4 regions of the Enterobacter quasiroggenkampii genome follow, and region 3 is predicted to be linked to each of the others. Evidence: predicted binding sites of a transcription regulator. Region 3 holds the regulator's gene; each other region holds the start of a gene.
The links. The regulator Fur, encoded in region 3, represses iron uptake genes when iron is present. The targets are predictions, from matches to a motif close to ATAATAATGAGAACNACTATCAA.

Region 1: the regulator Fur is predicted to act here: its motif matches at 3,476-3,498, upstream of sufA (Fe-S cluster assembly scaffold SufA).
Region 2: the regulator Fur is predicted to act here: its motif matches at 3,718-3,740, upstream of exbB (tol-pal system-associated acyl-CoA thioesterase).
Region 4: the regulator Fur is predicted to act here: its motif matches at 3,053-3,075, upstream of V1572_RS22165 (siderophore-interacting protein).

The regions. Positions count from the first base shown of each region.
Region 1 covers NZ_CP143745.1:2,531,692-2,537,034, reverse strand. The annotation lists gene sufD (Fe-S cluster assembly protein SufD) at 1-838, opposite strand, end outside; gene sufC (Fe-S cluster assembly ATPase SufC) at 813-1,559, opposite strand; gene sufB (Fe-S cluster assembly protein SufB) at 1,569-3,059, opposite strand; gene sufA (Fe-S cluster assembly scaffold SufA) at 3,068-3,436, opposite strand; gene V1572_RS12110 (MerR family transcriptional regulator) at 3,750-4,478, opposite strand; gene V1572_RS12105 (diguanylate phosphodiesterase) at 4,667-5,343, opposite strand, start outside.
Region 2 covers NZ_CP143745.1:4,543,534-4,548,876, forward strand. The annotation lists gene V1572_RS21605 (hypothetical protein) at 1-324, shown strand, start outside; gene V1572_RS21610 (cytoplasmic protein) at 326-772, shown strand; gene V1572_RS21615 (methyl-accepting chemotaxis protein) at 769-2,220, opposite strand; gene exbD (TonB system transport protein ExbD) at 2,495-2,920, opposite strand; gene exbB (tol-pal system-associated acyl-CoA thioesterase) at 2,925-3,656, opposite strand; gene metC (cystathionine beta-lyase) at 3,908-5,095, shown strand; gene yghB (DedA family general envelope maintenance protein YghB) at 5,239-5,343, shown strand, end outside.
Region 3 covers NZ_CP143745.1:1,890,761-1,896,103, reverse strand. The annotation lists gene pgm (phosphoglucomutase (alpha-D-glucose-1,6-bisphosphate-dependent)) at 1-80, opposite strand, end outside; gene seqA (replication initiation negative regulator SeqA) at 105-653, opposite strand; gene ybfF (esterase) at 837-1,610, shown strand; gene ybfE (LexA regulated protein) at 1,739-2,026, shown strand; gene fldA (flavodoxin FldA) at 2,182-2,712, shown strand; gene fur (ferric iron uptake transcriptional regulator) at 3,003-3,449, shown strand; gene chiQ (ChiQ/YbfN family lipoprotein) at 3,543-3,869, opposite strand; gene chiP (chitoporin ChiP) at 3,917-5,314, opposite strand.
Region 4 covers NZ_CP143745.1:4,650,133-4,655,475, reverse strand. The annotation lists gene V1572_RS22180 (methyl-accepting chemotaxis protein) at 1-588, shown strand, start outside; gene V1572_RS22175 (methyl-accepting chemotaxis protein) at 926-2,485, shown strand; gene V1572_RS22170 (PadR family transcriptional regulator) at 2,482-2,976, opposite strand; gene V1572_RS22165 (siderophore-interacting protein) at 3,124-3,888, shown strand; gene V1572_RS22160 (DNA repair protein) at 3,889-5,058, opposite strand.

The DNA.
Region 1 (5,343 bases), 640 kb from region 3:
CCGATTTAACCGGCATCGCCAGGCTGTTGATGCGCAGCGTGGTGTTTTCCCCGTTAAGCTGCGTGCTGGTGTTGTGGCGCAGCACCGCCCCGCCGAGCAGGAAGCTGTGGCTGTACGCGGCGGCATCCTGTCCCAGGACAATGTCGTTATGGGCAAAGTGATGGCTCTGCGCATTCTCAAACGCCAGCTTGATGTGGTGTAGCTGGGCATTCGCCGCCACGTTCATCGTCAGACGCGACCCGGTAAAGTGACGCGTCTCATTGAGACTGACGTAATGTTCGATGACCGTGGCCTCCGCGCCCTCCGCCAGCTCAAGATGGTGACGATAGTGCGCGGTATTGATTTCATCGCCGTCCAGACCCTGAGTGATATGCATCAGCAGCAGCGGCTTTGACGGACGCTGGTTACGCTTCACGGCGATATGCGTCACGCTGCGGGCCAGGCTCTCGGTCAGGTGCAGGAAAACCTCGGGCTGAACCGGGGCGCTCAGGCGCTGGCGATCGTCGTTTATCTCAATCTCAAAGCCGCTCTCCTGGAGCGTGTCGCTCAGTTCTGGACGGAACTGGCCATCGACAAACACCAGGCGCACGGCATCGACACGCAAGGCCAACGCGTCGCGCTGCGCTGGGGTGAGATCCGCCAGACGGGTAACAAACTCGGCGTTCAGCAGGCCATCGAGCGGGGTATATTTCCAGTTCTCATGCTTACGCGTCGGCAGGCCAAGACGCAGCATCTGCTGCAGATGCTGCTGCGCCTGCGCCGAGCGCGTGCCGCCCTGGGCTTCAAACAGCCGGTGCCACTGCTGGAGCGCATTACTGCTGTTCGGTAAGCCAGCCATAACCCTGCTCCTCCAGTTGTTTAACCAGCGTAAAATCACCGGATTTCACAATGCGCCCCTGGTAAAGCACGTGGACGTAATCCGGCTTGATGTAGTCCAGAATGCGCTGGTAGTGGGTGACGATAATAAACGAGCGATTGCCGTCGCGCAGGGCGTTGACGCCGTCAGCGACAATCTTCAGGGCGTCGATATCCAGACCGGAATCGGTCTCATCCAGAATGCACAGCTCGGGCTCGAGTACCGCCATCTGCAGAATGTCGTTACGCTTTTTCTCGCCGCCGGAAAAACCGACGTTCACCGAGCGGGTCAGCAGATCTTCCGGCATTTTCAGCAGCCTGATCTTCTCTTCCATCAGATCCTGGAAGTCGAAGCGGTCCAGCGCCTCCAGCCCGCGATACTTGCGCACCGCATTCAGCGCCGTTTGCAGGAAGAACTGGTTGCTGACGCCGGGAATTTCGACCGGATACTGGAAGGCCATAAAAATGCCCTCTCCCGCACGATCTTCCGGCGACATCTCCAGCAGATCTTTGCCGTTAAACTCGACCGAGCCGTGGGTCACCTCATAATCTTCGCGCCCGGCCAGCGTCGCAGAAAGCGTACTTTTCCCGGAACCGTTCGGCCCCATGATGGCGTGGACTTCGCCCGGCTTAACGTCAAAATTGAGGCCACGCAGGATGGCTTTATCTTCTACGCTGACCTGTAAATCTTTAATGCTTAACATGTGCTTTCCTTAACCGACGCTGTGTTCAAGACTTATGGCGAGGAGTTTCTGGGCTTCAACGGCAAATTCCAGCGGCAGTTCAGAGAACACGTCCTTACAGAAGCCGTTGACAATCATCGAGATGGCGTCTTCTTCGCTAATCCCGCGCTGCAGGCAGTAGAAGAGCTGATCTTCCCCAATCCGTGACGTGGTCGCCTCGTGCTCCAGCTGGGCCGTGTTATTGCGGCATTCGACGTACGGGAAGGTATGTGCGCCGCAGTCTGCGCCAATCAGCATCGAGTCACACTGGGTAAAGTTTCGCGCATTGGTGGCCGTCGGCATGATTTTCACCAGCCCGCGATAGCTGTTCTGGCTGTGTCCGGCGGAGATACCTTTCGAGATAATGGTCGATTTGGTGTTTTTACCAATGTGGATCATCTTGGTGCCGGTATCGGCCTGCTGATGGCCGCTGGTGAGCGCCACCGAGTAGAACTCGCCGATGGAGTTATCCCCCCGCAGGATGCAGCTCGGGTATTTCCAGGTGATGGCCGAACCGGTTTCGGACTGGGTCCACGACATTTTGCTGTTTTCCCCTTCGCACAGCGCACGCTTGGTTACGAAGTTCAGGATACCGCCAGTATTGCCGTCGCCCGGGAACCAGTTTTGCACCGTCGAGTATTTCACCTCGGCGTCTTTATGGATAATGACCTCCACCACCGCCGCGTGCAGCTGATAGCTGTCGCGGACCGGGGCAGAGCACCCTTCGATGTAGCTGACGTAGCTCCCCTCATCGGCCACCAGAATGGTACGTTCGAACTGGCCGGTTTTTTCGGCATTAATACGGAAATAGGTGGAAAGCTCCATCGGACAGCGCACGCCTTTCGGCACGTAAATAAAGGTACCGTCCGAGGCCACCGCCGCGTTAAGCGCCGCAAAGAAGTTATCGTTTGAAGGCACTACGGTCCCGATGTACTTTTTCACCAGTTCCGGATGATCGTGAATCGCTTCGCCGAAGGAGCAGAAAATGATCCCCTGCTCTGCCAGCTTCTCGCGATAGGTGGTGGCCACCGAGACCGAGTCAAAGATAGCGTCCACCGCCACCTCTTTCCCTTCGCGCACCGGTACGCCCAGTTGGTTAAAGGCTTCTTCCACCTCTTTGCTGAGGAAACTGTTCTCCGCGCCGGTTTGCTGCACCGCGCCGGGCTGCGAGGCGCAGGTGTCATCACAGCTGCCGCAGGACGGCGCGGAGTAGTAGCTGTAATCCTGGTAGTTCAGCTTGTCATAATGCGCTTTCAGCCAGTGCGGCTCTTCCATCTCCAGCCAGGCGCGGTAGGCACTCAGGCGAAACTCCAGCATCCACTCGGGCTCGTTACGTTTCGCCGAAATCGCCCGCACGACATCCTCGTTGATGCCTTTTGCCAGCTCATCGGTCTGCAGCTGGGTGAAGAACCCCTCTTTATAGTTGAGGTGCCCGCCGCTCCAGGTATTTACTTCACTCGTTGCTTCAGTATTACGAGACATAGTTCCGCCTATACCCCAAAGCTTTCGCCGCAGCCGCATTCGTTCTGGGCTTTCGGGTTATGAAATTTGAATAACTGATTTAAGCCTTCGCGGACGTAATCCACTTCGGTGCCATCGATAAAGGGCATGGCCTGCAGCGCGACGTACAATTTTGCGCCGTCGGTCTCGAACACAAGGTCATCTTTCTCGGGTTCGGTGACGGTATCAAGCACGTAACCGAAACCTGCGCAGCCGGTCTGTTTGACACCTAAACGCACACCAAGGATCTCGGGCTTTTTCGCCACCAGCTCGTGAATATGTGCCGCCGCCGCTGGCGTGAGCGTTAACCCGCGCCAGGCGAAATCGGCAGGATTAAAGGTTTCTGAATGCAGTTCCATAGGTCCACCTCATCTGATAAGCCATCAGGGCATAACACCATGTTAGTGATAACGATTATCACTTCAACCCTCTGTCAGCAGGGGCATTCGGCTAAACCGCCCTTTTTGCCTACTTTTATTAAGCATAGACCCTGTGGCAGGATGCAGGCAGGATGGATTTAATTGTTCAATGCTTTGATTAATAATGCATTTCGTCGTGGGGTTTGTGGCGGAGAGGTGAAAAGTAAAATATGCATCGGAAATGCCTATTTTTGAGATAGCCTTTGCAAGGAAAGTGACAAAAACAAAAAAAGGCCCTCAAGGCCTCTTACACTCAATGATGGAATGAGACAGCAAAACCCTGCTCACGCCAGTGGTCGAGCTGTTCCTGCTGTCGAGGCGTTGGCGATTTCCCCGTCCAGACGAAGATTTTCTGCCCCGGGAAAAGCTCGGGACGCGGCGAATCAATCGGTTCTGCCAGGACATCAATGTGCCAGCCCTTCTGCGATAAGCGCGCGGCTTCAAGCCACAGATGGGTGCGGTCATCACACTCCCAGCCAATCAGAAGCGCATCTTTACCGGCTTTTTTGCGAGACTCCGCCAGGCTTGCGATCGCGAATTCGATCAGGACCCCGTCAAACAGGCTCGCCATGTGACGCACGGTATTTTGGTCCTGGTTCATCCGCTGACGGACGGGAGAAATAATATTGTCAATCAGGGCATCTATCGGGTGATCGCGGCGGAACTCACCGACTTTGGCGCGCAGCTTTGCCGGGCTGGCATAGCGCAGAACGGTCATCATCTCTTCCTGGAACGAGACCCAGTTACCCTGAGTCAGAACTTCCTTGTTTTCCAGCAAGGCTTTTACTTTCCCGACCGAAACGCCGCTCTTCATCAGGCGTTTGATCTCTTCGATACGCAGGATATCTTCATCGTCAAACTGACGATGACCCCCTTCGCTGCGCTGCGGCTTCAACAATCCATAACGGCGCTGCCAGGCACGCAGCGTAACGGGGTTGATACCGCATCGTTCGGCCACTTCGCCGATACTGTAATAGGCCATTAACTCCCTCACGCTCAGAACTTCCATACCTAACTGCACCAACCTTATCAGATTGTACACACCATTTGTATAACTAAGACCGCATTTTGAAAGGGTGAATGGCTTACGACGCCATTCACCTGTTAATACATTGTTGTATAAAATTTACCGTTCGTACAGTTACGTCTGTCCGATTGTGTACAGCTTTATCACAATTCGAACTTTTTCTCCGGCCACGCAATGGCTGGAATCCCGCCGTGCCGGGGGCTGGCAAAAAGATGCCCCTGGAACTGGGAAATCCCCGCAGATTCCAGCCACATCCACTCTTCAGCCTTCTCTACTCCCACCGCGCAGAACTGGATTTCAAGCGAGGAACAGCATTTGATGATGGCCTGAATAATGGCCTGTCGGGGGCCACTTTTATGCACGTTCGCGACCAAATCACGATTAATCTTAATTCTGTCAGGCTGGAAGTGGGCCAGTAGCTGCAGCCCGGCAAAACCGGCACCAAAGTGATCGATCGTCACGCTGATACCCGCGCTTTTTAACTGCCTGACCGAATCCGTGAACTCATCAAAACGGGAAATGGCTTCGCTCTCGGTGAACTCCACCACGATTTGCTCAGGTACAAAACCGTTTGCTTCGATCGCGGTGAGCAGAAAATCCACGGCGTTGGGAATGTTAACCAGCGTCATAGGCAGCAGGTTAAGGGATAACGTCTGGTCCTGTAACCCCAGCGCGCTGGCCATGGAGAGCGCCACCTGCTTGCTTTGCAAATCAGACGCGTACACTTCCTCATGCGGAAGGCTGGCGAAATAAGCCCCCGGCGAGTCGCCGGACGGGGTGCGGAGAAGCGCCTCCCAGGAGACAACCTGCTGCATAAATG
Region 2 (5,343 bases), 2.1 Mb from region 3:
AGTTTCACTCAGGGGAAAAGAAAGCTCTCTGATTTCGAGCCTGATATATTAATTGGTGTTTCCCGCACCGGCAAATCCCGTAATATGTTGCTGGAAGAGCACGATCGCCATATTAAAGACCGCTTATTTCGCGCCATAAAAATTGAAGCCTTCGTCCACCTGCTGAACGATCTGCAGGCCGAAGGAGAAATAGATGCCCAGAAACTAAGTCAAATATTGGCCGAAAAAACCAAAGAAATTAACGAAGCGGGCAATGAAATTTGGCTTAACTTAATTACGCGCGAAAAAAACAACCCAATTTTTTATAGCCTGGGGGAGGATTAACGTGAAGGAAGTTAAAAACAACGACGTTTATTTGACTTTAGATGATAAGAAAAGTGATGAATTTATCTTAAAGCAAAATCTCGATGCGCTGCGAAACACAAAAAATGACGAGATGACGCGTATTACCCAGGACCTGGTATCGATCCCGGCAACGCTGGTGCGGCTGAAATGGCAGAATCGCCGTGAAATTTATCCGCTACAGGTCAAAGAAGAAATTTACGGTGCCGTGATGAACGCCATCATGCAACAGCGGCCAGAGCTGAAAGAGAAGCTTCTGGGTCGCCTCGAGGCCAATTACCAGTATCTGCTTGCCAGAGAAATCGCCACTCTGCGCCTGACGCGCAAACTGTCAGACGGTGAGTACCGTACCTCAAACGTCACCTGCGTTGCGCTTGATGAGGACGCGCTGGCGTCTGGCGCCAGCGCCCCTTCCGAACCGCAACGCTAATTAAATCTGAATACGGCAATCGCCTCTTTTAACTGCCCCGTCTGCTGCCGCTGCGCTTCAGCCACCTGCAGCGTTTGCGCTACGTGACGCACGTTCTCCTGCACGCTGGCATCGATGCTGGCAATACTGTCGTTCATCTGCGCAATGCTCGCCCGCTGCTGCTCGCTCATCTGCGACAGCTCCTCCAGAAGCGAGCGGAGCCCTTCAATGCTCTCAATGATCGACTTCATTGTCATACCGGCCTGCTCAACCTGCTCGACGCCCTGTAGCGTGGTTGCCTGCGATGCGGTCAGCAGCTGGCGAATGTCTTTTGCAGCCCCCTCGCTGCGCTGGGCCAGCACGCGCACTTCCGAGGCAACTACCGCGAAGCCTTTGCCATGTTCCCCCGCTCTGGCAGCCTCGACCGAGGCGTTGAGCGACAGGATATTGGTCTGGAACGCAATCCCGTCGATCAGCTCCAGAATGGCGTAAATGCGCTGCGACTCCTCGCGAATGTGCTCCATCGCCGCAATCGCCTGCCGTACGTTATGGCCTCCCTGCTCCGCCACGTTACTGGTACTGAATGCCACCTCCCGAACCTGGCGGGCTTTTTCACTGGTCAGGGTGGCGACAGCCCTCAGTTGTTCCATCGCACTGGCCGCCGTCGCCAGCGAACTTGCCTGGTGATCGGTACGTTCCGACAGCGCGCTGTTGCGTTGCCCTAACGCGCGGGATGCCTCCAGCAGTTGCCCAATATTGGCGCTGACCTGCTCAAGCGTGGCGCGCATGGTGCCCAGCGTCAGGCTGAACGTGCGGGCAAAGGGAGACTCCGCGGGTGCCGCATCGACGGCCAGCGTGAGGTACCCCGGTTCGCGGTTAATCACCCCCGCCAGCCTTGCCACCTCACTCGCCGAGCGGGCGTCCTGCTCCATACGAATCGCCAGCAGAACCAGGATCGCGGTCTGGACCACCACAAACAGCCCGTGGAAAACCACCATATGAAAGCCGGTGTGCATGAACACCACGACGCCGTACAGGTCGTTTTCCTGCAGATAGTTGAACACCAGGTGATGTAATGCGATGACCGCCGCCCCCATCACCAGCGGGCGCCAGTCTCGCCAGGCAAGGAGCGCGGAAAGCAGGACGAAAACCGAGAAATGGTATTCGGTTTCACCTTCGCCCAGATGAATCAGCAGCGCGGAAAATGCCATTAGCACACACGCAGAGCTCAGGCGGAGCAACAGCGCGCCGGGGAACACCATTGTCAGCAGCGTCGATAAACAGGCCAGAGAGGTGCCGACAATCGCCCCCTGCATGATGTTTTCGTTGATATAGCCCACGCCCAGCGAGATGGCCCACAGCGACCAGATAAGCACCAGTATTAGCCTGTCGGCGCGTCGTCGAATGGCAGAAAGCGAAAACAGATCGTTTTGAGGCGCGTGCGGATACAGCCATGTCATCGTAGCCATAGGGAGTCTCTTGCTGTGCAGGTGAAAAGATCCTTCGAAGAAGGACTGTTTTTATTATCTTTTTTTAAGCGTAGTGGGGATATTCCACGACGCCATTTCAGCAAAAGATATATTTTAATGGCGCAGCCGAATACTGATATTTACTTAACTATCAATACATTATTAACGTTGGCTTTATTGATAAAGAAATATGAAGAATAGGGATATACAGCAGAAAATAATAACGATGTTGCGTGTCAGAAAACAAAAAAGCTGGCTTTCGCCAGCTTTCGTTCTATTTTTTGGCCGCTTTCTCTTCGCCGACCAGCCCAATCTTCAGGTAACCCGCCTGATGCAGCGTGTCCATTACCTTCATCATGGTTTCATAATCCACGGTTTTATCCGCACGGAAGAAGACCGTAGTGTCTTTCTTACCGCCGGTAAGCTGATCCAGCGCCGGGATGACAGAGTCGGCCGTTACCGGGTCATTGCCAAGGAACATGGATTTATCGGCCTTCACGGACAGATAGACAGGCTTTTCCGGACGCGGCTGCGGCTGGCTGGACGAGGCCGGCAGATTCACCTTCACGTCGACCGTGGCCAGCGGCGCGGCCACCATGAAGATAATCAGCAGAACCAGCATGACGTCGATAAACGGCGTCACGTTGATCTCATGCATTTCGCCGTTATCGTCCAGATTTTCGTTTAGACGCATCGCCATAATATCAACCCACGCGCAGTTTGGACGCCGCGTGCACCGGCTTAACGGCGCTGGCATTCAGGTCGAGATCGCGACTCTGCAGCAACAGTACCTGCGCGGCAACGTCACCGAGCGTCGCTTTGTAGCTGCCAATCATGCGCGCGAAGATGTTGTAGATAACCACCGCCGGAATCGCCGCGACCAGACCAATCGCCGTCGCCAGCAGCGCTTCTGCGATACCCGGGGCCACAACCGCCAGGTTGGTGGTTTGAGTCTGCGCGATACCGATAAAGCTGTTCATGATGCCCCAGACTGTACCGAACAGACCGATAAACGGTGAGATCGCGCCGATGGTCGCCAGATAACCATTACCGCGCCCCATGTGTCGGCCAACGGCCGCCACGCGACGCTCCAGACGGAAACCGGTACGTTCTTTGATGCCTTCGTTATCTTCACTGCCCGCGGAGAGTTCCAGCTCGTTCTGTGCTTCATTCACCAGCAGGGTAGTCAGGCTTTTCGCGTGGAAGGATGAGGTCATATCTGAAGCCTGATCCAGAGAGCGGGCTTCTGCCAGCTGTTGCTGTTCCCGCTTGAGGCGACGCTTCTGCGACAGCAGCTCGGCGCTCTTGCTGAAGAAGATAGCCCAGGTGACAACGGACGCCAGAATCAGGCCGATCATCACAATCTTAACCACGATGTCAGCATGCTGATACATGCCCCAAACGGAGAGATCCGCCTGCATCAAATTATTACCCACTCTGTATCTCCAGGACGCAAATCACAAAATCTGAACGTAATAATATCAAAACGTCGTCGAATTGATAGTAGTTCTCATTAGTATTTGCATAGTGCCGCAATTTTCGTTCACTTTCCTTGCGCTTACGCAGTAAAAATTTCTTATGCGGTTTTTTGCTAATATTTTCTGCTTATTCGATAAGCCTGCGGGTGCAGTTTTTTCCAATCGTGGTAGTCTGGACGTCCAGACGTATAAAAACAGGGTTAGCGAACATGACAACGAAGCATCTTGATACCACGCTGGTACAGGCAGGACGCAGCAAAAAATATACCCAGGGATCGGTTAACAGCGTGATTCAACGCGCCTCCTCGCTGGTGTTTGACACCGTTGAGGAGAAAAAAATCGCCACGCGCAACCGCGCAAAAGGCGGGCTGTTTTATGGCCGTCGCGGCACGCTAACCCATTTTTCTCTGCAGGAAGCGATGTGCGAGCTGGAAGGCGGCGCAGGCTGCGCGCTGTTCCCGTGCGGGGCGGCGGCGGTCGCCAATACCATTCTGGCGTTTGTGGAACAGGGCGATCACATCCTGATGACCAACACCGCCTACGAGCCCAGCCAGGACTTCTGTACCAAAATCCTCAGCAAGCTCGGCGTGACGACCGGCTGGTTCGACCCGCTGATTGGTGAAGGTATTGCCGAACTTATTCAGCCAAACACGCGCATTGTGTTCCTGGAATCGCCGGGGTCACTCACCATGGAAGTCCACGACGTGCCGGCTATCGTGAAGGCCGTGCGCAGTAAAGCGCCAGAGGCGATCGTTATGATCGACAACACCTGGGCGGCAGGCGTGCTGTTCAAAGCGCTGGACTTCGATATTGATATTTCGATTCAGGCGGCGACGAAGTACCTGATTGGCCACTCTGACGGGATGATTGGCACGGCGGTCTCCAACGCGCGCTGCTGGGATCAGCTGCGTGAAAATGCCTACCTGATGGGCCAGATGGTGGATGCCGACACGGCCTACATGACCAGCCGCGGACTTCGTACGCTGGGCGTTCGCCTGCGTCAGCACCATGAAAGCAGTCTGACGGTGGCCGAATGGCTGGCGCAGCATCCGCAGGTTGAGCGCGTGAATCATCCCGCGCTACCCGGCAGTAAAGGCCATGAATTCTGGCAGCGTGACTTTACAGGCAGCAGCGGGTTGTTCTCGTTCGTGCTGAAAAAACGGCTGAATAATGACGAGCTGGCCAGCTATCTGGATAATTTTACCCTCTTCAGCATGGCCTACTCGTGGGGCGGTTTTGAATCCCTGATCCTGGCTAACCAGCCGGAACAGATTGCGGCCCTGCGCCCCGGTGGCGACGTGGACTTCAGCGGTACCCTGATTCGACTGCATATTGGTTTAGAAAATGTTGACGATCTGATTGCGGATTTAGCAGCAGGGTTCGAGCGTATCGTGTAGAGTGCTGGCTGAAAATGTACTCCCTGGACGCTTTTGTGGACACCGCAAGCGGAAAAGTCTGCATGAGTTGCGCCCGGGATCAAACCCGACGGGCGAATAAGGGAGTACAATAGCGCTATATCTGCTGTTCCACAGGAAAGTCCATGGCTGTTATTCAAGATATTATCGCGGCGCTCTGGCACCACGATTTTGCCGCGCTGGCGGATCCTCACGTCGTCGGTATCGTCTATTTCGTGATGTTCGCAACT
Region 3 (5,343 bases):
TAATACTGCGCGGTCAGCTGAGCGACGTTAATCAAATCGCTTTGTTGTGCAGGTTGGCCTGCACGGCTGTGATTTGCCATTACCGGGTCCTTCTGATGCAAGGGTTAAATTGTACCGCAAACCTTTTCAATCAATTCCGCCGGGAACTGCATGGACTGCATGATGTGTTCAATCATGCTGCACTTGCGGCCCGTATTGGTATTGGTGATCACCCAGTACGGGGTGCCAGGAACATGTTTGGGTTTGGTTTGATTGCCATTTTGCAGCAGCGTCTGCTCGTCGCCCGCGAAGTAGACGCGAGTACGACCGTGCAGCGACTCGGTCGCTTCAGCAAACGCTTTGTTATCCAGTGAATAAAGTGTAGACAGCACCAGCATAAAGCGGTTAACCGCCTTTTTCTGCTCCGCGTATTCATCGGAGAGCAGCAGCTCGCGCATCGCGCGCACTTTATCTTTTGCCGGCGTCACGGCAGGTTTTGCTTGTGCAACAACGCTTGGCTGAGACACGACATCTTTGGTGACTGGGGTAGCAGGCTGTGAAGCGGCGGAAATTTTAAGCATGCGCCGTAAAATGTCGGACGCGCTCTCCCCGATATGCCGCGTCTGGCTGGCAATATACTGATAGAGTTCGTCATCAACTTCGATTGTTTTCATCTTAATCCAGTGCGATATCTTATCTGAATACAAGTCATTGGGATTATAAGGTCAAATCCCAACAGCGGATAGCGTCAAACCAGGTTGGCGGCAAAAGTCAGATTAAACTGGAACCTTGCAGCCGGGCGGCAGAATGGTCAACATGATACCCTAACCTGACATACGTAAAAAAAGAACTTTGCCATGAAATTGAATACCCGAGCGCAAACTGCACAATCGCCGAACAATAATTCTCCCATCGTACTGGTTCACGGGCTTTTTGGCAGCCTGGATAACCTGGGCGTGCTGGCGCGCGATCTGGTTACCGATCACGATATCCTACAGGTCGATATGCGCAATCACGGTCTTTCCGGCCGTTCCGACGAGATGACCTACGCCGCGATGGCGCAGGATCTGCTGGATACGCTGGATGCCAACGATCTGCAAAAGGTCACCCTCATCGGGCATTCAATGGGCGGCAAAGCGGTGATGGCCCTGACGGCGCTGGCCCCGGAGCGTATTAACGGCCTGGTGGTGATTGATGTTGCGCCCGTGGATTACGACGTGCGCCGTCACGACGAGATTTTTGCCGCCATCAATGCGGTCACCGAAGCGGGTGTCGCGACCCGCCAGCAGGCAGCTACCGTCATGCGTGAGCATCTTGATGAAGAAGGCGTCGTGCAGTTCCTGCTGAAGTCGTTTGTTGACGGCCAGTGGCGTTTTAACGTGCCGGTGCTCTGGAACCAGTACAACAATATTGTGGGCTGGCAAACCGTACCCGCCTGGCCGCACCCTACCCTCTTTATTCGCGGCGGTAACTCCCCTTACGTTACCGACGCGTACCGCGACGCCATACTGGCGCAATTCCCGCAGGCTCGCGCCCACGTCATTGCCGGAGCCGGGCACTGGGTGCATGCGGAAAAACCTGACGCCGTACTGCGCGCCATTCGCCGCTATCTTGCTGATACTGCAAATTGATTAAAAAGAGAGCGACTGGAAGGCTGCGGGCTTCCAGTCGTTGGCGCGCCGTTTTTGGTGATGTATGATGGCGCGCTTATCGCCCGGGCATTAGCAGGGCGGCGTGTTTCCCCCGAAGTCTCAGAATCATGGCCAAAGAACAAACGGACCGTACGACACTAGATCTGTTCGCGAATGAGCGTCGCCCGGGACGACCGAAGACGAATCCGCTTTCGCGCGATGAACAGCTGCGTATCAATAAACGCAATCAGCTTAAACGCGATAAAAATCGTGGGCTTAAGCGTGTCGAACTGAAGCTCAACGCTGACGCGGTCGATGCACTTAACGAGCTGGCCGAGGCGCGAAATATCAGCCGCAGCGAGCTCATTGAAGAGATGCTGATCGCCCAGCTTGAGACATTGCGCGGCCAGGCATAAGTCTGAAAATTCCCTTAATTACCCTTTTCATGTAGCACAGAGTGCAGTCCTGCGCGATAGCTGTTTCCGCAGGGTTGCCAGTTCTGCTATTATTGCCCTTATCCGTGGCCGAATTGCGCCACCATACTATTAAGTTTCAAGAGGTTATTTTACTCATGGCAATCATCGGCATTTTCTTTGGCAGTGATACCGGCAATACCGAAAATATCGCGAAAAACATTCAAAAACAGCTCGGTAAAGACGTTGCTGATGTGCATGACATCGCCAAGAGCAGCAAAGAAGATCTCGAAGGCTATGACATTCTGCTGCTGGGTATTCCGACCTGGTACTACGGTGAAGCCCAGTGTGACTGGGATGATTTCTTCCCGACGCTAGAAGAAGTGGACTTCAACGGTAAGCTGGTCGCCCTGTTTGGCTGCGGCGATCAGGAAGACTACGCCGAGTACTTCTGTGACGCGCTGGGTACCATCCGCGACATCATTGAGCCGAATGGCGCAGTGATCGTCGGCCACTGGCCGACCGCTGGTTACCACTTCGAAGCATCTAAAGGACTGGCCGATGACGATCACTTCGTGGGCCTGGCCATCGACGAAGACCGTCAGCCAGAACTGACCGCAGAGCGCGTTGAGAAATGGGTTAAGCAGATCCGTGAAGAACTGCACCTGGACGATATTCTTAACGCCTGATTTTTCTCGCGGCGCAACGGCGGTTGCGCCCGTGCACCAGGTCAAACCGATTAAATTAATTGCTACAATCTTTTAACTTTTTCGCCCAGACCTGTACAATGTCTCCCTGATAAATGTGGTTTTCCATCGAGCAAGTTTGTTGGTGATACCCCATTTTTATAAGCATATTTTGCCTGAGACTTGCAGTTTTCATTTAGCCATGGCAGTTCTATAATGAGACGCATTATCCCAGGTGCATTTTCTGTCACTTCCTACAGAAGTGAATCGTTTAGCAACAGGACAGATTCCGCATGACTGACAACAATACCGCATTAAAGAAGGCTGGCCTGAAAGTTACGCTTCCTCGGTTAAAAATCCTCGAAGTGCTTCAGGGTCCAGACAATCACCATGTCAGTGCGGAAGACCTTTATAAACGTCTTATCGACATGGGTGAAGAGATTGGGCTGGCTACCGTCTATCGCGTGCTGAACCAGTTTGATGACGCGGGCATTGTCACCCGTCATAATTTCGAAGGCGGTAAATCTGTATTCGAACTGACCCAGCAGCAGCACCACGATCACCTGATCTGCCTCGACTGTGGCAAGGTCATTGAATTTAGCGATGATTCCATCGAAGCGCGTCAGCGTGAAATCGCCGCGCGTCACGGTATCCGCCTCACCAACCACAGCCTGTACCTTTACGGTCACTGCGCTGAAGGCGACTGCCGTGAAGATGACCACGCGCACGACGCAAAATAAGCGAGTATTCATACTCTGAGCCAGCCGCAAGGTTGGCTTTTTTTTGCCTGAAAAAAAGCCCGGTAAGCGCAGCGCCACCGGGCGTAAAGCAACTTATTTATTGTTATTGCGTATCTCGTTCCAGATCTTGTCGCAACGCTTCGCCACTTCCTGATCGTTACCGGTTTTACGCGCCTGGATACAGGCCTGGTAATCCATCACCCGGACATTTTCCTGCGTCGCAAACTGCTCGTGCGCTTTTTCTTTCTTCAGCACATTCAGCACGCTCTGGCAGGCTTCAATTTTCTCCGGCGAGCCTTCCGCAGTATTAATACAGGCGCTGTAGGCCTCCCTGAGACGGGAGTCCTCTTTCGGTGCCTGAGTCTGGGCACACGCCACCAGCCCCGATGCCAATAGCGCGACGATTACGATTTTTTTCATCATATGCAGTCTCCGGTCCGGCGGGAGCTGACCCGCCGGACGATTCATCAGAAGATGGTGAACGGTGCGATAACCATGAATTTCACGTCACGTTCATCCTGGAAGATGTTGCCGTAACCGCCCGCGTAGCTCGGGATATCGGAGTGGTTGTCGTACTGGGTGAAGTGCAGTTTGAACATCGTGCCTTTCGCGCGGCCATCCTGCAGGGTATAGATTGCATCCAGGCTGTAGGAAGACTCTTTCAGGCGATAGTTTGGATCGTAGTAAGCATCCGGTGTTGCCATGTCGGCAGGTTTTGCATCCCAGGCGTAAGCGTAAGACGCGCCCACCGCCCAGCCAGGCAGGTTCCAGTTTTTCAGATCGTACATTGCGCCGAAGAAGACCGCTTTCTCACCGTCGGCGTTGAAGTCGGAGCGGTTATCCCACCAGATATCAAGACGACCGTTGGAGGAGGCGTAGGTCGGGGTCATACGCTGCAGGAAGTAGCCCTGCTGCCCTTCCGCCTTCACCCATGTACCTTCCAGACGCAAATCAACCTGACCGACCTTGTAGCCAAAGGTGAGCGCCTGCAGCCACGCGGTGCCGTCGTAGATGTCGTTGACACCACCGTTACTGACTTTGTCGCGCGTACCGTAGAACTGGTAGCTGGTACTCAACGGGCTACCCGCGATATCGAACTTATAGCTGGCCTTGGCAAAGTATTGATCGATATACCCTTGCGCCTGGCCAAATGCCGCTTCGAGAACCAGATCGTTTTTGAAGTCGTATTTCGCCCCCAGCGAGTGGAGGTAATCGACCTTGGTTTTCTTGTCGTTCTGGTAGAACTTGTCCATCTCAATGTGCCACGGTGCTTTGTACTCGTTGGTCCACATATAGGAGAAGCTCAGCGCACCCGCATCGCCGTAGTCAAAGTTAGCCCCTGCTTCCGCCCCCTGATAGGTACCCGGCATAAAGCTCCAGTGTGGGGCTAACAGCGTCTGGCCAGTTGGCTGAATATACCCCCCACGCGCCCAGACCGGGCCGTATTTGAATTTCGCTGCGGCTTTGTAAAGGCTGATACCGCTCTTATCCCCGGACCAGTCTTCATCATAGGCTTTGTTGCTGGAGGAGAAGGCGATTTCGTTCGGGTGGCCGCTGTCGCCGTTTTCCGCCATTTCGATCGCGGTGAACGCGGCAATATCCAGACCGAACATATCCGCGGCGTAGCCTGACTGGAAGTCCAGGTTGGCGTTCCAGGTGGAGTGCGAGAGGTTGGTTTTGTATTTATCTTCAGTGACGTCTTTACGGTCACGCTCACGCTGCCAGTAATAAATACCGCCCGTGAGGGTAGAATCTTCGATGAAACCCGCTGCTTTTGCCTCTGGCGCAATCACCAGGCCCGACATTGCTGTCACACCGGCAATAGCCAGCGCCAGCGCACTACGTTTGCCACTGAACGTACGCATAGATTATTCCTCTTTGACGAATTAAAACG
Region 4 (5,343 bases), 2.0 Mb from region 3:
ACCGCCGCCGAGGTGGACAAACTCTCCGTGGCCGCGAGCAGCGCGGCAACGAAAGGGGGAAATGCGATGCAGACCGTCGTTAAAACGATGGATGACATTGCCGACAGCACGCAGCGAATTGGCTCGATTACCTCTCTGATTAACGATATCGCTTTCCAGACCAATATTCTGGCGCTGAACGCGGCGGTTGAAGCGGCAAGGGCAGGCGAGCAGGGCAAAGGTTTTGCCGTGGTCGCGGGCGAAGTCCGTCATCTCGCCAGCCGCAGCGCCAGTGCGGCTAATGATATTCGTAAACTCATTGATGCCAGCGCCAGCAAGGTGCAGTCCGGCTCTGAGCAGGTACACGCTGCGGGCCGTACGATGGATGATATCGTTGTGCAGGTGAAAAACGTGACGCAGCTTATCGCCCAGATCAGCCACGCGACCTCCGAGCAGGCAACCGGGTTATCAGAGTTAACCCGTGCGGTGGCTGAACTTGACAGCATCACGCAGAAAAACGCCGACCTGGTGGAGGAGAGCGCGCACATTTCTGCCATGGTGAAGCATCGCGCCGGACGTCTTAAGGATGCGGTGACCGTGCTCCATTGAGTCAGCCATGTTCCAAAAAAGCCGTTTATACCATAAGGAATAAACGGCTTTTTATTTTTCCCATTGTGACTATTAATGTGGTTTATTGTTAATTTAATATTAAATAACTAAAGAAAGTGCCTCAGTTATTTATTCCTGCCTAAGTCAGTTCTTCAGAATCCTGTTTCAAAAATACCCCGTTTGACGGTCTGGTAACGATCGATGAAGCAATATTAATAGCCTACACCTATGCATTGTGAGGGTTATGAAATAAAAAAACGATCAAAGTCATAAAGTTAGCCAATCCGTTACCGATAACAGCGATCGTCTGAGAAATAATCACATCGATGGAGTAAATATGTTCTTACATGACGTAAAGATCGGCACGAAATTATTTCTGGCGTTTGGGTTCTTTATTGTCCTGATGGCGATCAGCGCAAGTGTGTCTTTGCTGAGCCTGAACCGGGCAAATAATGGGATGCAATCCATTATTACCCATGACTATCCGACCACGGTAAAAGCGAACCAGTTAATCGATAACTTCCAGGAATTTATTAGCACTCAACAGCTGATGCTGCTGGACGAGCAGGGTACTTACACGGGGCAATCTCAGCAGCGCCTGAAAGAGATCAGCGAGCATATTACGGTGATTCTGGGCGAGCTGAACAACGCCTTGCAGGATCAAAAGTCTCAGCAGGTGTTGGCGGATATCCGCAGCGTGCGCCAGCAGTATCTGGATTCGCGCTATCGTATTTTGCAGGCAGTGCAGAACAACAACCGTGCGGGCGCCATTCAGGAAATGATGACCACCACCCTTGCCGTGCAGCAGGCTTATAAAGCGAAGGTGAAGGAGCTGATTGCCATTCAGAACAGCGAGATGCAGCGTGCGGGTACGCAGGTGGAAGGGGATTTCAGGTCTAACCGTCTGCTGCTGATCCTGCTCACGCTCTTTAGCGTTGCGGCAGGCAGCCTGATTGGCTGGTTTATCGTGCGCGCTATCACCCGCCCGCTCGGTGAGGCGGTGAATTTCGCAAAAGCGATTTCAGAGGGCGATCTGACGGGCAGCATCACGCCACACGGCAAAGACGAAACGGGCTTGTTGCTGCATGCGCTGATGGAGATGAAGACGCGTCTGCTGGACATTGTGCAGCAGGTGCAGACCGGCTCGGAGAATATCTCCAGCGCAGCCGCGCAGATTGTCGCCGGTAACCAGGATCTGGCCGCACGCACGGAAGAGCAGGCCAGCTCCGTTGAACAGACTGCCGCCTCGATGGAGCAGATCACCGCGACGGTGAAAAATACCGCCTCGCATACCGGTGAAGCGACCAATCTTTCTGCCGATGCCGCCACGGTGGTCAAAAACAACGGTGAGATGATGAAGCAGGTGACCAGCAAAATGCGCCTGATTAACGAGACCTCCAACCGGATGTCCGACATTATCGACCTGATCGACGCCATTGCATTCCAGACCAACATTCTGGCGCTGAACGCGGCGGTGGAAGCGGCGCGCGCCGGTGAGCATGGCCGCGGCTTTGCGGTTGTCGCCGGAGAGGTGCGCCAGCTTGCCCAGAAGAGCGCGTCGTCTGCCAGCGAAATCCGGGAGCTGATTGAGAGCTCCACCAGCCAGACCCAGGACGGGATGAACCTGGTCGAAAAAGCGAGTGGGCTGATTAACGGCATGGTCGGCAACGTGGAGGAGATGGATGCGATCCTGCGTGAGATCCGTCAGGCCAGCCATGAGCAGACGGAGGGGATCTCGCAGATCAACAGCGCGATTGGCCTGATTGACGCCACCACCCAGCAAAACTCCGCGCTGGTGGAGGAGTCCGTCGCGGCGGCGGCATCGCTTAATGAACAGGCGAGGCACCTTAAAGAGCTGGTACGCGTCTTCCGCGTGAGCGAGCACGCACCGGCTTAATCCAGCTGGGAGATCTCCAGCGCCGCGCGGTCAATCACGCCGATAATCTGCTTAAGCTGCGCGTCGCTGAGCTCTCCCTGATTTACCTTCAGGTCCAGTACCGCTTTGAAGTTATCCAGCGCCCGCTTCATCTGCGGGTTTTTGCGTAGCTGAAAGCCGACGCTGCGCGCTTTGATACGCACCTGGATCTGTTCCAGCTGTTCCTGGTTTTCATCCAGCCAGCGTTGTCCTTCAGCGGTAATCGCAATGCGCTTACGCCCGTTTTCTTCTTCCGTAATGGTGATAAATGTCTGATCCTGCAGATAATCCAGGGTTGGATAGATGACGCCCGGGCTCGGGGTGTAGTTTCCCTGCGTCAGGTTCTCGATCTCTTTGATCAGCTCGTAGCCGTGGCTTGCGCTACGGGTCAGGATATCCAGAATCACCAGCCGCAGATCGCCGTGGCCAAAAAAGCGCGGTCGACGCCCGCCGCCATCGTGTTCGTGTCGCATAATATGCCCTTCATTTTGATATATCTAAACTATATCTAAGATATATTCAGATGCAATCTAAAAGATCTTGCATTTTTCCTTATTAGTAATCATTATCATTTGAAAATTGATTTAGATATATCGTATTCACCAGAAAAGGGTCTAAAAATGGCATCTACCCGTTATCCACAGCGTGTTCGTAATGACCTGCGTTTTCGCGAACTGACGGTGCTCCGCGTTGAGCGCGTCAGCGCGGGTTTCCAGCGCATTGTGCTAGGCGGCGAGGCGCTGGAGGGCTTTAGCTCCCGCGGTTTCGACGACCATACCAAAGTCTTTTTCCCGGCACCCGGGACGACATTTACGCCGCCGGTGGTCACCGATGAAGGCATCGACTGGGGTGACGGCGTGCGTCCGCAGGCGCGCGACTATACGCCGCTCTACGATGAGGCCCGTCATGAGCTTGCGTTGGATTTCTTCATTCATGACGGCGGCATAGCCAGCGGATGGGCGATACAGGCGAAGGTAGGCGATAAGCTGACCATCGGCGGCCCGCGCGGTTCGCTGGTGGTGCCGGAGGATTACGCCTGGCAGCTGTACGTGTGCGACGAGTCCGGCATGCCCGCGCTGCGTCGACGCTTAGAGAGTATTGCGCAACTGCCGGTTCGCCCGGATGTGCAGGCGGTCGTGACGGTTGGGGATGAATCGTATAAGGACTATCTGGCGCACCTGAGCGCATTCAACATCACCTGGGTGGTGGGCCACAGCGAGCAGGCCGTCGCGGACCATCTGGCGACGCTGACCGTTCCGGGGGACGATTACTTTATCTGGCTGACCGGGGAAGGGAAGGTGGTGAAAAGCCTGAGCCGTCAGTTTGATGCCGACGCCATTGACCCGCAGCTGGTGCGTGCCAGCGCATACTGGCACGCCAAATAATCAGGCTGCCGAATCCAGCTGCGCTTCGCTCACCTGATGTTCGAGCGAGGTGCGGACCTCGTGCAGCGCTTTCTCCTGCTGAGCAAAGTACGCTTCCATATTGCTCAGTGAGGAGACCAGCAGCCAGGACTCCTCTTTCTCCAGCTCCGCCAGCTCGTTCACTAAGGTGTCGATCTGCTCGCGGACCTGTGCCATTTTTTTGCGGATACGTTCCAGATCGTTCAGCCTGTCGCTGGCCATCAATGGCTCGAAGCCCTGCTGCAGGCGGGCCACCAGCGAGCGAATGGCTTTCACATCGCCGCGCTGCTTCGCCTGGTTAAGCTGCACCATCATGTTGTTGGCTTCTTCTTTCAGATCGTCCGCCACCAGATCCGGGTGGCAGAGCTTGCTCGCCTGTCGCCAGAGACGCTTGAGTTCGTTCTGGTCCTCTTGCGAAAGATACTTACCTTTGCGTAGCCGCACTTCGGCATCGTGATGCTGTTCGCGATACTTCTCGTACTCTTCGTTGGCCTCGTCGCGAGCCTGACGTGCAGGCTCCTCTTCGCGCGTTAAGCCGCTCTCCAGCTCCTGCGCTTCGGCCAACAGGTTGGCAATCAGATTGCTTTGCTGCTCCAGATGCTTACGCGCCTCGGCGGCCTGGACGGAGTCAGCCGGGAGATCGCGCCAGCGCTGGGTGAGCGTCGCCAGCACCTCTACCGCCTGCGCCATATAGTGCTGGCAGCGACGGTAATCCTCCTCGCGACGACGCGCTTCCGCCTGCTGACGACGCAGGTTCAGCTCCGCCAGCGTTTTTCGCAGGGCGAGGATCTGCTGCATCAGCGGCCCGAGGCGGGAGAAATAGAGATCGTTGAACTCATCAAGCTGCTGCACCCGCGCGTTGCGGCGGTCAATCAGATCGCGCAGACGCTCTTCCAGCGCCTTCAGCTCCAGCTTGCTGGCCGCCACCTGCGGATCGCGCCACGGGGTCACGGCGCGCTGGCCCTGCAGCCAGGCGGTGATGGCCGCCATGGCCGCGGTGTAGTTCTTCTCCTCAAGCGCCACGACGATTGCCTGTAGCTCATCGTCAAACGCTTCATTTTTCAGGCGTGTCAGCTGGCTCTGGATGATGTCGTCATCTTCCAGTTCAATGGCATTTTTAATGATTTCTAGCCGTTTGATCGGTGTGCTCATGATGCCTTTCGCTTTGGCGCTTAAGTATTTGAGTTAAGGTTAGTTGTTGTAAAAGCTACAGGAAATAATACACACGGATGATGATCGGCGCGATGGGGGATTTCTTTAGTTTTGCAGTTTGTGAGTAAAGGAACTGGAGGGTTTGAGTTTACGGTTCCCGCTCTGCCAGTGTTGCCACGCTTGAAGAGTGAGCCAACATTGGCGATTCGTTGTTCAAAGAGTATTAATAAACGCCTCAAAATACAACGGCACGCGCATTTTTATTACACTAAACCTAAATTTATT